DNA from 3 places in the Oceanobacillus sp. CF4.6 genome. Region 1 is predicted to be linked to each of the others. Evidence: riboswitches for the same ligand, from Rfam matches in the RefSeq annotation. Region 1 holds a riboswitch; each other region holds the start of a gene.
The links. A riboswitch is a leader RNA that binds a small molecule or an ion and turns the genes downstream of it on or off. The one in region 1 is predicted to bind S-adenosylmethionine.
Positions count from the first base shown of each region.

Region 2: another riboswitch for S-adenosylmethionine. It lies ahead of ACHABU_RS12210 (iron-containing alcohol dehydrogenase family protein); the one in region 1 lies ahead of ACHABU_RS02885 (S-adenosylmethionine synthetase N-terminal domain-containing protein).
Region 3: another riboswitch for S-adenosylmethionine. It lies ahead of ACHABU_RS19695 (methionine ABC transporter ATP-binding protein); the one in region 1 lies ahead of ACHABU_RS02885 (S-adenosylmethionine synthetase N-terminal domain-containing protein).

Region 1 covers NZ_JBIMEX010000001.1:540,685-543,966, reverse strand. Annotated here, with positions in the region: gene ACHABU_RS02890 (potassium/proton antiporter) at 68-1,522, shown strand; SAM riboswitch class I at 1,683-1,804, shown strand; gene ACHABU_RS02885 (S-adenosylmethionine synthetase N-terminal domain-containing protein) at 1,898-2,155, shown strand; gene ACHABU_RS02880 (hypothetical protein) at 2,149-2,304, shown strand; gene ACHABU_RS02875 (aminotransferase class I/II-fold pyridoxal phosphate-dependent enzyme) at 2,301-3,282, shown strand, end outside.
Region 2 covers NZ_JBIMEX010000007.1:87,710-90,991, forward strand. Annotated here, with positions in the region: gene ACHABU_RS12200 (MerR family transcriptional regulator) at 1-513, opposite strand, end outside; gene ACHABU_RS12205 (GtrA family protein) at 598-1,053, opposite strand; SAM riboswitch class I at 1,246-1,364, shown strand; gene ACHABU_RS12210 (iron-containing alcohol dehydrogenase family protein) at 1,447-2,556, shown strand; gene ACHABU_RS12215 (MetQ/NlpA family ABC transporter substrate-binding protein) at 2,574-3,282, shown strand, end outside.
Region 3 covers NZ_JBIMEX010000018.1:38,678-41,959, forward strand. Annotated here, with positions in the region: gene ACHABU_RS19690 (methionine ABC transporter permease) at 1-534, opposite strand, end outside; gene ACHABU_RS19695 (methionine ABC transporter ATP-binding protein) at 527-1,552, opposite strand; SAM riboswitch class I at 1,684-1,793, opposite strand; gene ACHABU_RS19700 (pyridoxal phosphate-dependent aminotransferase) at 1,905-3,074, opposite strand.

The DNA.
Region 1 (3,282 bases):
ATTCACTTTTCACCTTTTTACAATAGATAGATAGCTATAAGTTTATGTGATGGAAGGATTGTTCTGGATGGAAATCATAGGGGGATTATTATTCTTACTCTCAGCCATGCTAATCATTGGTGTATTAACGACGAAATTCTCTTCTCGATTAGGAGTGCCTTCACTTATTCTTTTCCTAATTGTTGGTATGATACTTAACAGATTTATATATTTTGAGGAAGTTCGGCTAACCCAATTTATTGGTATATTGGCATTAATCATTATTCTATTCGATGGTGGTACCCAAACAAAATGGGGAAGAATGCGGCCAATCCTTGTTCCTGCTACTTCTCTGGCAACACTGGGAGTCTTCATTACGACGATTGTAACTGGTGTAGCAGCTATGTATATTTTGGATTTTTCATTATTGGAGGGACTTCTTTTAGGTGCGATTGTTGGATCAACGGACGCAGCAGCCGTATTTTCGGTATTAGGAAATAAAAACTTTAATAAGCGACTGACATCTACATTGGAGGCGGAGTCTGGTTCGAATGATCCGATGGCTGTATTTCTTACCGTTATGTTAATTGAAATGATTCAAATCCCCGACATGTCGATCTGGTCTGCAGTCGGAGGCTTTTTCTTGCAAATGGGTCTTGGCCTTGGGTTAGGACTACTGCTTGGTAAAATCACTGTTGTTGTTATAAATAATATAAAACTGGATATTTCCGGCTTATACCCTGTACTTGCAATGGGATCTGCTGTTTTTACGTATGCATTAACCGATTTCCTTGGAGGTAGCGGTTTACTCGCAGTTTATGTCATGGCCGTATTTGTTGGTAACAGCGATTTAACACACCGATTTTCTATTTTAAGGTTTAATGAAGGTTTTGCCTGGATGATGCAAATTGTGATGTTTACCTTGCTTGGACTGCTTGTTTTTCCGGAACAACTAACAGCCGTATTTTGGGAAGGGATTCTGATTGCCATTATTTTAATGTTTGTTGCACGTCCGATTGCTGTTTTTGTCAGTATGCTGTTTATGAAATACGATGTAAAACAAAAATTATTTATTTCATGGGCAGGTTTAAAAGGTGCCGTTCCGATTGTGTTGGCTACCTATCCGATTTTATCGGGTCTGGAAAATAGTAATCTGATATTTAACACCGTATTTTTCGTTGTATTAATTTCTGCCTTAGTTCAAGGAAGCACTTTATCCTGGCTTGCTGAAAAGCTAGGTTTAACGGAAGAAGAAGAGGATGGAAATGCAAGCATTGAATTAATCAATTTGGGGAATACGGACTCGGAAATTATGAAGGTAACCATACCAAAACGTTCCCCGGCAATTGGTACGTCATTAATCGATTTGGAATTACCCGATGCGACATTAATCATTGGGATTACTCGGAATAAAAAATTATTGACGCCAACAGGTACGTCGATCATTGAAAAAGGGGACACGCTGTTCGTCTTGAGTGATAAAGAAAACAGGAAAAAAGCAAAAATAGCATTATTGGGAAAGCAAAAACACCAGGAAGTTTAATTGATCGTTATGTCCTATAATCGCTTCTGATTATAGGACATCGTTGTCATGTGGGAAAATTGGTTTCAGCAACAGTTAGAATCTAGGAATTCCATACAAAAAAATCAATTGACATGATATTTATTATCGATTAGTATTATTCTCAGCACGAATAAAGTCTATCTTATTAATAGCCGTTGAGACGAGGGGTCAAAGATACGGTGGCAAACCAATCTGTTTTAAACAATCAGATCATGGGGCCCAACCTGAGCACAAAATTTTGCATTTTGTGAACAATAAGAGGATAAGCAGCTGATATTAATCGAAGCTTTCCTTAGGTTGTAGGAGAGCTTTTTTGTATGCCTAAAATTATTTTTTTTGTTAGGAGGGTTAATGTTGGCAGAGAAAATTTTATTTAACTTAGAGTCTGTATCTGAAAGACATCCCGATAAAAACGCAGATCAGATTTCGGCTGTAGTACTGGACGCAGCGCTTGAGCAGGATTCCTTTTCTAGGGTAGCCTGTGAAGTGTTTGACACGACAAATACGGTTATTATAGGTGGGGAAATTACCACTATAGCCTTCATAGATATCGAAAAAATTGCAAGAGATACATTCATTGAAATAGGGTACACGGTATCATCAACATGTTGAACTTACGTAAGCTGCAAGATAAACAATTAGCCGTATATGGACACTTTGGCAGAAGCAATCACCACGTCTCGTGGGAAAGAATAGATAAAGTAGAAGAGCTAAAACAAGCATTATCAATCTATGATTTTGCAGGAGTTGGACAATCATGATGAACGACTTGCAAGAGCGTGTAACGAAAAGTATTTCATTGGTTGATCAGGATAAGATGCCCTTGTTTGAAGCTTTAGTGCACTATGCAAAGCAAGAAGTAACCCCATTTGATGTACCAGGTCATAAAATGGGTGCGCAAATGAATCCGTTAAAGATGGCACTTGGGGAAACGACGATGCGGATGGATGTTAATTCCATGAAAGAGCTTGATTTATTAAGTCATCCCCAATCTGTCATTAAAGAAGCACAAGAATTGGCTGCCGATGCGTTCGGCGCCGATCATGCATACTTTCTCGTGAATGGAACAACGATTGGCATTCATGCCATGATTATGGCAGCCTGTAAGCCGGGAGATACATTACTCGTACCCCGAAATTGCCATAAATCCGTCATGGATGGGATTATTTTAAGTGGAGTGAAACCAGTATTTATTCAGCCGGAAGTTGATTACCACTTTGGAATTTCCCACGGTATTTCGATTTCCAATGTAAGAAAAGCCATCGAAGAGCATCCAGAAGCAGGGACGTTACTGGTTACCTACCCGACTTATTTCGGATCGATGAGCGATTTGGCAACAATTTGCACGATTGCCCATGACCGGGATATGACGGTCATTGTCGATAGTGCGCACGGTGCCCATCTTGGCTTTATGTCGGAGGAGATGATCGATCCTATCTCTGCTGGGGCAGATGTTGTAACGGTAAGCATGCATAAGACTGGTGGCTCCTTAACACAAAGTTCAATCCTTCTCCTTAACAATAATAGAATCGCCTCTCAACAGATTCAAAAAGCACTGGATATGCTGCAGACAACGAGTGCAAATTACTTGCTTATGAGTTCGCTGGATGTAGCAAGGAGGGAACTCTCGCTCTATGGAAATGCGCGTTACAGTCAGTTAAAACCAATTATAGAAGAAGCGATAAATGAAATTGAGTCGACGTCAAGCTATGAAATATTGAAAGCTCCATATGTAAAAG
Region 2 (3,282 bases), on a different contig from region 1:
CTCGAATATACGAAAGAAATTCATAAATCGCTGTAGCACAAGATTGGTTATCATATGTTCTTGTGCAACGTGAATCTTCCCCTCTTCCCACGCTTTCCCTACCTTATACATTAACGGTACAATAATGGAATGAAAAACTGTCCGGTAGTGGAATTGAGAAAAACATAGATCAAGTAAAACATGGCATTTTGCTGTATCGAGATGGAGAACCGCATAATACAATTCCTCTATCTGCGCTTGATAATTTCCTTCTTCCGACACAGACATTGGAGAAGAAACAGAAATTTGTTCCTCTTTTAAGGAATGCAGCTGTTTAACAGCCTGACTTACCTTCATTCCATTATCCTGAACCTGCTTTTTTACCCATTTTAAATCGGTTATATTTTCTTCTGTGTACTCACGATGTCCGGAGGCTGTTCGTTCTGGTGTAATTGCATGATAGCGTGTCTCCCAGGAACGAATTGTAACTGTAGGCATGTCCAATATTTTTGAAACTGCTTTGATGTTATACATTTTAATACCCCATTTATAATAACTATATAATAACTATACAAAAAATATACATCAATTATTCATTAAAATCAAGAATGGGTAAAATTATTTAATCCGCTTCGATACGTTACGACGGAAAACAAAATAGCGCATAAAGAAAAAGCTCGCCGTTGAAGAAAGAAACATTGCAGCACCTTTGGCAATGTTATTTTGCACAAATACCGGTATTGAGAAAAGCCCTAGTAAAGCGATACCACCGATAAACACGAGATTGCTGATTCCGAGACTGACGAATGCCTGTATGCAAAAAAAGATTAATTCTTTCTTGTTTTTACTCGCTTTCTTCCTGAATGTCAGATTGGCATTGAACAGATAACTATTCGTGACCGCTAACGTATAAGCAATTGTATTAAATAATAGAAGGATTTCATTATTATCTGCATACCAAAAAAACAGCAGCAAGTTCAACGTACCGATATCAATAAGGGCATTCATCCCTCCTATTGCACTGAACTGCAAGACTTGGAATGTATTCTCTTTCTTGTTAGATTTCCGTATCATTTATGATTACACCTAATTCTTTTTAATTTGTAATTTTTTGCTTATTTTATCATAGTCTTGCTTATTCCACTATAATACAGCCAGAAATGCAATTCCCGTAATTTAATTTATTGGAAATTCCGTTTGTTCATAAAAAATGATTGACTTTTAAAAAGATTAATATTACGATGTAGAAACAACTTTATAACATAACTCTTATTGAGAGTGGTGGAGGGACTGGCCCGATGAAACCCGGCAACCTTTCTGGGAATTCTTTTTCCGATAAAGGTGCTAATTCCTGCAAAATACGTCTGTATTTTGGTAAATAAGAGGGGACTGCTATTATAAAACGCAAATGCCTCTCTTACCCGAGTGGCATTTTTTAGTTTCCCTAACATCAAAGGAGTGATACACATGTCAATTGCTACGGTGAAAGGATCACCGGGTCATTATCGAATTGGGGAACAGGTTCTAAACGAACTGAACAGTCTTCTTTCTGAACTGAATGTTAGAAAAGTGCATATTGTTACAGGCGAAAAATCATGGCGGGCAGCAAAGCCTTATCTGCCAGACGAATTTCATACGATCGATCCGAATCATATCACTTTCATCAAGGGGCATTGCACCATACAAAAAACAATAGACCTGGCAGGAAAGTATGATAATGAACATGTAGAAGCAGTTATTGGAATCGGTGGTGGCACTGTACTTGATATTTCAAAGGCGTCTGCTGCCCGAGCTGGTATAAAATCCATATTAATTCCAACGATTGCAGCGACCTGTGCCGCATGGACACCATTGAGTGTATTTTACCATGAAGATGGGAAGCATTCACATTATACAGAATTTCCTGTAGCAAATACACTCGTACTCGTTGAACCAGCGATTATTGCCAAAGCGCCGCTGAAATATTTAAAAGCAGGTATCGGCGACACACTAGCTAAGTATTACGAAGCGGATGCTCTTGTAAATTCCTTTTATAAAGGTGTGGAACTGCCGATTTGGCTGCAAGTCTCCCAATTTACTGCTAAAATTTGTCGTGATATTCTTTTAAAGGATGGAAAAGCAGCATTAGATTCCGTCAAAGAGGAACAAGTAAACGACGAATTGATCCGTGTTATCGAAACCATCATACTGACAGGAGGTATGGTTGGAGGATTTGGCGGCAAAGCAGGAAGAATTGCTGGTGCTCATTCCATTCATAATGGATTAACGGAGGCAGATGAAGTGAAACGTTTCCTTCATGGTGAAATCGTTTCTTATGGAATTCTCATTCAACTGGCTTTAGAAGGAAAAGAGAGTGATTTAAAAAAACTGCTAAATTATTATGATGAATGGGGATTCCCAGTAAATTTGAAGAGTTTAACCATCGATGCTGAAGACGAAGAACTTTTAGGAAGAATCACCAAAAAAGTATTACTACCAGAGGAATCCATTCATTTTATGGACATTGAAATTACAGAAGATACTGTCTTAGCAGCATTTCATACCGTAGAAAAGCTAACCTATCAAAAAGCATACTAACAGAAAGAGGGATGATGATGAAAAAAGGACTATTTTTAGGATTTGTTGTTTTACTTATAGGATTATTGGCAGCATGTGGTGGATCGGATGAAGTAGAGGGTCTGCTAGAGGATGATAAACTAACTGTTGGTGTAACCGCAGGACCACATGAAGAGATACTGGAAAAGGTTGCAGAACTAGCTTCTGAAGAAGGAATAACCATTGAACCTGTAGTATTCAGTGACTATGTTATGCCGAATGTAGCATTATCTGAAGGTGAAATTGATATAAATAGCTTCCAGACAGAGCCATTTTTTGATCATATGAACGAAGAACGTGGTCTAGAACTAATTAAAGTAGCCGATACAGTAACTTTTCCAATGGGAATGTATTCAGAAGAAGTAACAGACCTTAAAGAATTGGAAGATGGTGCACGTATTGGACTTCCGAATGACCCAACTAATGGCGGACGTGCACTCTTACTTTTCGAACAAGCTGGTTTAATTACAATTGAAGAAGGCTTAGGTGTTAATGCTAGTATCAATGACATTGTAGAGAATCCAAATAACTTTGAATTTATTGAACTTGATCCTGCTCAAATACCTAGACAACTTGGGGAAGTTGATGCAGCTGCAATTAATTCTAACTTTGCACTTGAAGCTGGGCTTCTTCCAGGAGAAGACTCTATCTTCATCGAACAGGATTCTCAATTTGTGAACCTGATTGCTGTACGAGAAGAAACGAAAG
Region 3 (3,282 bases), on a different contig from region 1:
TAAGTCACCGAGACCACCAGCACCAACAAGTCCTGCCATTGCTGTAGCCCCAATTAAGCTGACCGTGGCAATTGTCAGCCCCAAAATAATAGCTGGTCTTGCTTCTCTTAACATAACATTCCAGATAATTTGTCTAGTTTTGATTCCCATTGCTTTATAGGCTTCAATTACACCGTTATCCACATCGAGTAATGCAGATTCAATTAACCTCGCAATATATGGGGCGGCATTGATAACCAAAGGTACGATAACACCTTTCACGCCAATAGATGTTCCGACAAGCAGTTTTGTAAATGGCAGAATAAAAAACAGCAAAATAATGAATGGAACAGATCGAATAACATTAATAAATAAATTCAATATTTGATAAATCCATTTATTTTCCAATGATTGTCCAGGTCTGGTTAGAATTAATAATATAGCTAAAGGTACTCCAATCAGAATGGCAAAAAAGAGGGAAATAAGGACCATTTGAAATGTCTCTACTACTGCTTCCGATATGATGGGAAACCACTCTTCAATAAACTCATTCATTTGTTTTCCCCTCCAATTCTTCTGTAGAAACACCGTTATCATCTAAAAATTTCAAGGCATTTGCAACTTCTTGAGATTCTCCAACTAGATGTATGACCAGGTTTCCAACAATTCCATTTTTCAATTCCATAATATTGGCTGTTAATATATTTGGTTCTACTTTAAATCGATGGCTCACTTGAGCAAGCAGGGGTTGTCCGGTATTTTCGCCGATAAATGTCAATCTTGTAACCGTACCGTTTAATTTAAGCTGCTCTATTAAGCTATCAGATAATTTCCGTTGTGAGATTGTATTTAAAAATTTCTTTGTCGTTTTTTCTCTGGGGTTGGTAAATAGATTAATTGCTGTTCCTTGTTCAATCAAATCCCCATTTTCTATCACATATACATAATCACAGATTTTTTGAATTACATTCATTTCGTGAGTGATGAGTAGTATAGTTATTCCAAGCTCTTCGTTAATTTTTAAAAGTAAATCGAGAATGGAATTGGTTGTTTCTGGATCAAGTGCACTTGTTGCTTCGTCACTGAGTAAGATTTGTGGTTCCTGTGATAATGCTCTTGCAATCGCAACACGTTGTTTTTGTCCTCCTGATAATTGAGAAGGATACGTATGTTTTTTTTCTAATAAGTCAACAATACCCAAATATTTATCTACACGGGTCTCAACCTCTTTTTTGTCATAGCCAAGAAGCTTAAGTGGAATTGCGATATTATCATAAACCGTGGCCGTTTTCAGCAGATTAAAGTGTTGAAAAATCATACCAATTTTTTGCCGCGTTTTTCGTAATTTTTCCTGGGACATAGAGGTCATTTCTACTCCGTTTATGGAAACAGTGCCACTGGTTGGTTTCTCAAGTAAATTAACACAACGAATTAAGGTACTTTTACCTGCTCCACTATAACCAATTACACCGTGAATTTCACCCTTCTTCACATGAAGGTTAACGTCATTTAGTGCTTTGACAGCTCCATTTTTAGAAGGAAATACTTTCGTGATGTTGTCTAGTTTAATCATGTATGTAACATTCCTTTCAAAAGAGGCTGGCATCATGATGAAAACCTCTATTTTAGTATTCCTTACCCTTGAATTAAAAAAAGCCTCTCATTATAAAAGGAGAGGCTAGTAAATTATAAATTCACGTTCCTCTCTCATCTTCCAAAACGTCATGTTTTGCTGGATTTAGCACCTTTCTATGTATAACAATAAAGGTTGCCGAGCTTCAACGGGCCAGTCCCTCAGCTACTCTTGATAAGAGATTTATTTATTTGTTTCGAGTTATTAAATAAAGTTACATTATATCAATCATTTCGTCAATACTTATTTTGAAAAAAGGATAATCCATTAACACATCCTTATAATCAAAAGGTTATGGCTTAAATATATTTAGCTTCTCAATTCTGGAGATGGCTTCTATGATGCGCCCTTCATCGACAAGTAAGCCAATTCGTACATATCCCTCTCCAAACGTTCCAAAACCATTTCCAGCTGCAACCGCGACATCTGCTTTTGCCAACAGATAGTCTGCAAATTCCTCGCTTTGAAATCCCTCCGGTATGGGGAGCCAGGCAAAGAAGGATCCTTTTGGTGCGTTTACTTTCCACCCGATCCGATTACATTCATTAATTAATGTGTTCCGTCTACCTTCATATAAGTTAACCAGTTCATCGACACATTCCTGACTACTAGACAAAGCAGTTGCAGCTGCATGTTGAAGGGCTGGGAAGATACTTACAAATAAGTGATCCTGTAAAAGATTGATCGCTTCAATCATTTTTGCATTACCTACAGCAAAACCTACGCGCCATCCAGCCATATTATAGGTTTTTGATAATGTATACAGCTCAATTCCAACTTCCTTTGCACCCTCTGCCTGCATGAAACTGACTGGTTTATCACCATCAAATCCAATGGCGCCATAGGCAAAATCATGAACAATACCTATATTATTACACTTTGCCAATTGAACAGTTTCATCAAAAAATGCAAGAGATGCTGTCGCTCCGGTTGGATTATTCGGGTAGTTTAAGTAAAGTAGTTTCGCCTTTTCTTTCTGTTTATCCGTTAGTTCTTTATAGTCAGGCAAAAATCCATGCTCACTATGTAAAGGCATCGTATCATAGGTGACATTTGCTATACCTGCACCAGACAAATAATCAGGATAACCGGGGTCGGGAAGTAGAAACAGGTCACCCTCATTCATTAAGGCCAAGGGTAATTCAACTAAACCGATTTTTGTACCAAATAAAACAGCAATCTCTGAGTCGGGATCAAGATCTACATTGTATTCCCTTTTATAAAAATCAGCTGCTGCTTGCTTGAATTCATCGGTGCCTCTGAATGGTGAATATTTATGTGTATCTGGATTTTCAACCGCTTTTTGCAATGCCTGGACAATATGCTTCGGAGTTGGTTGATCCGGATTTCCCTGGCCAAGATTAATCACATCCCGTCCTTCAGAAACTGCTACAGCAACTTTTTTTACTAAGGTTGCAAAGAATTGGGAAGGTAGTTTAGTTAAACGATTCGAAATTTCCATTATAAAACACCTCATTTACAATTAGTTCAAATAATTATCTAAATATTATATCCTTATATAACTTATGTTTATAGTAGAACATATTATTAAATTAATATCCAACAGAAATGCTTTGTTTAATTTACGAAAATTGTCACATAAATTTCCTGCGATATATTGCATTTTGTTGAAAAAGGTAGTATGATATCTTCATTGAGACATTATACAC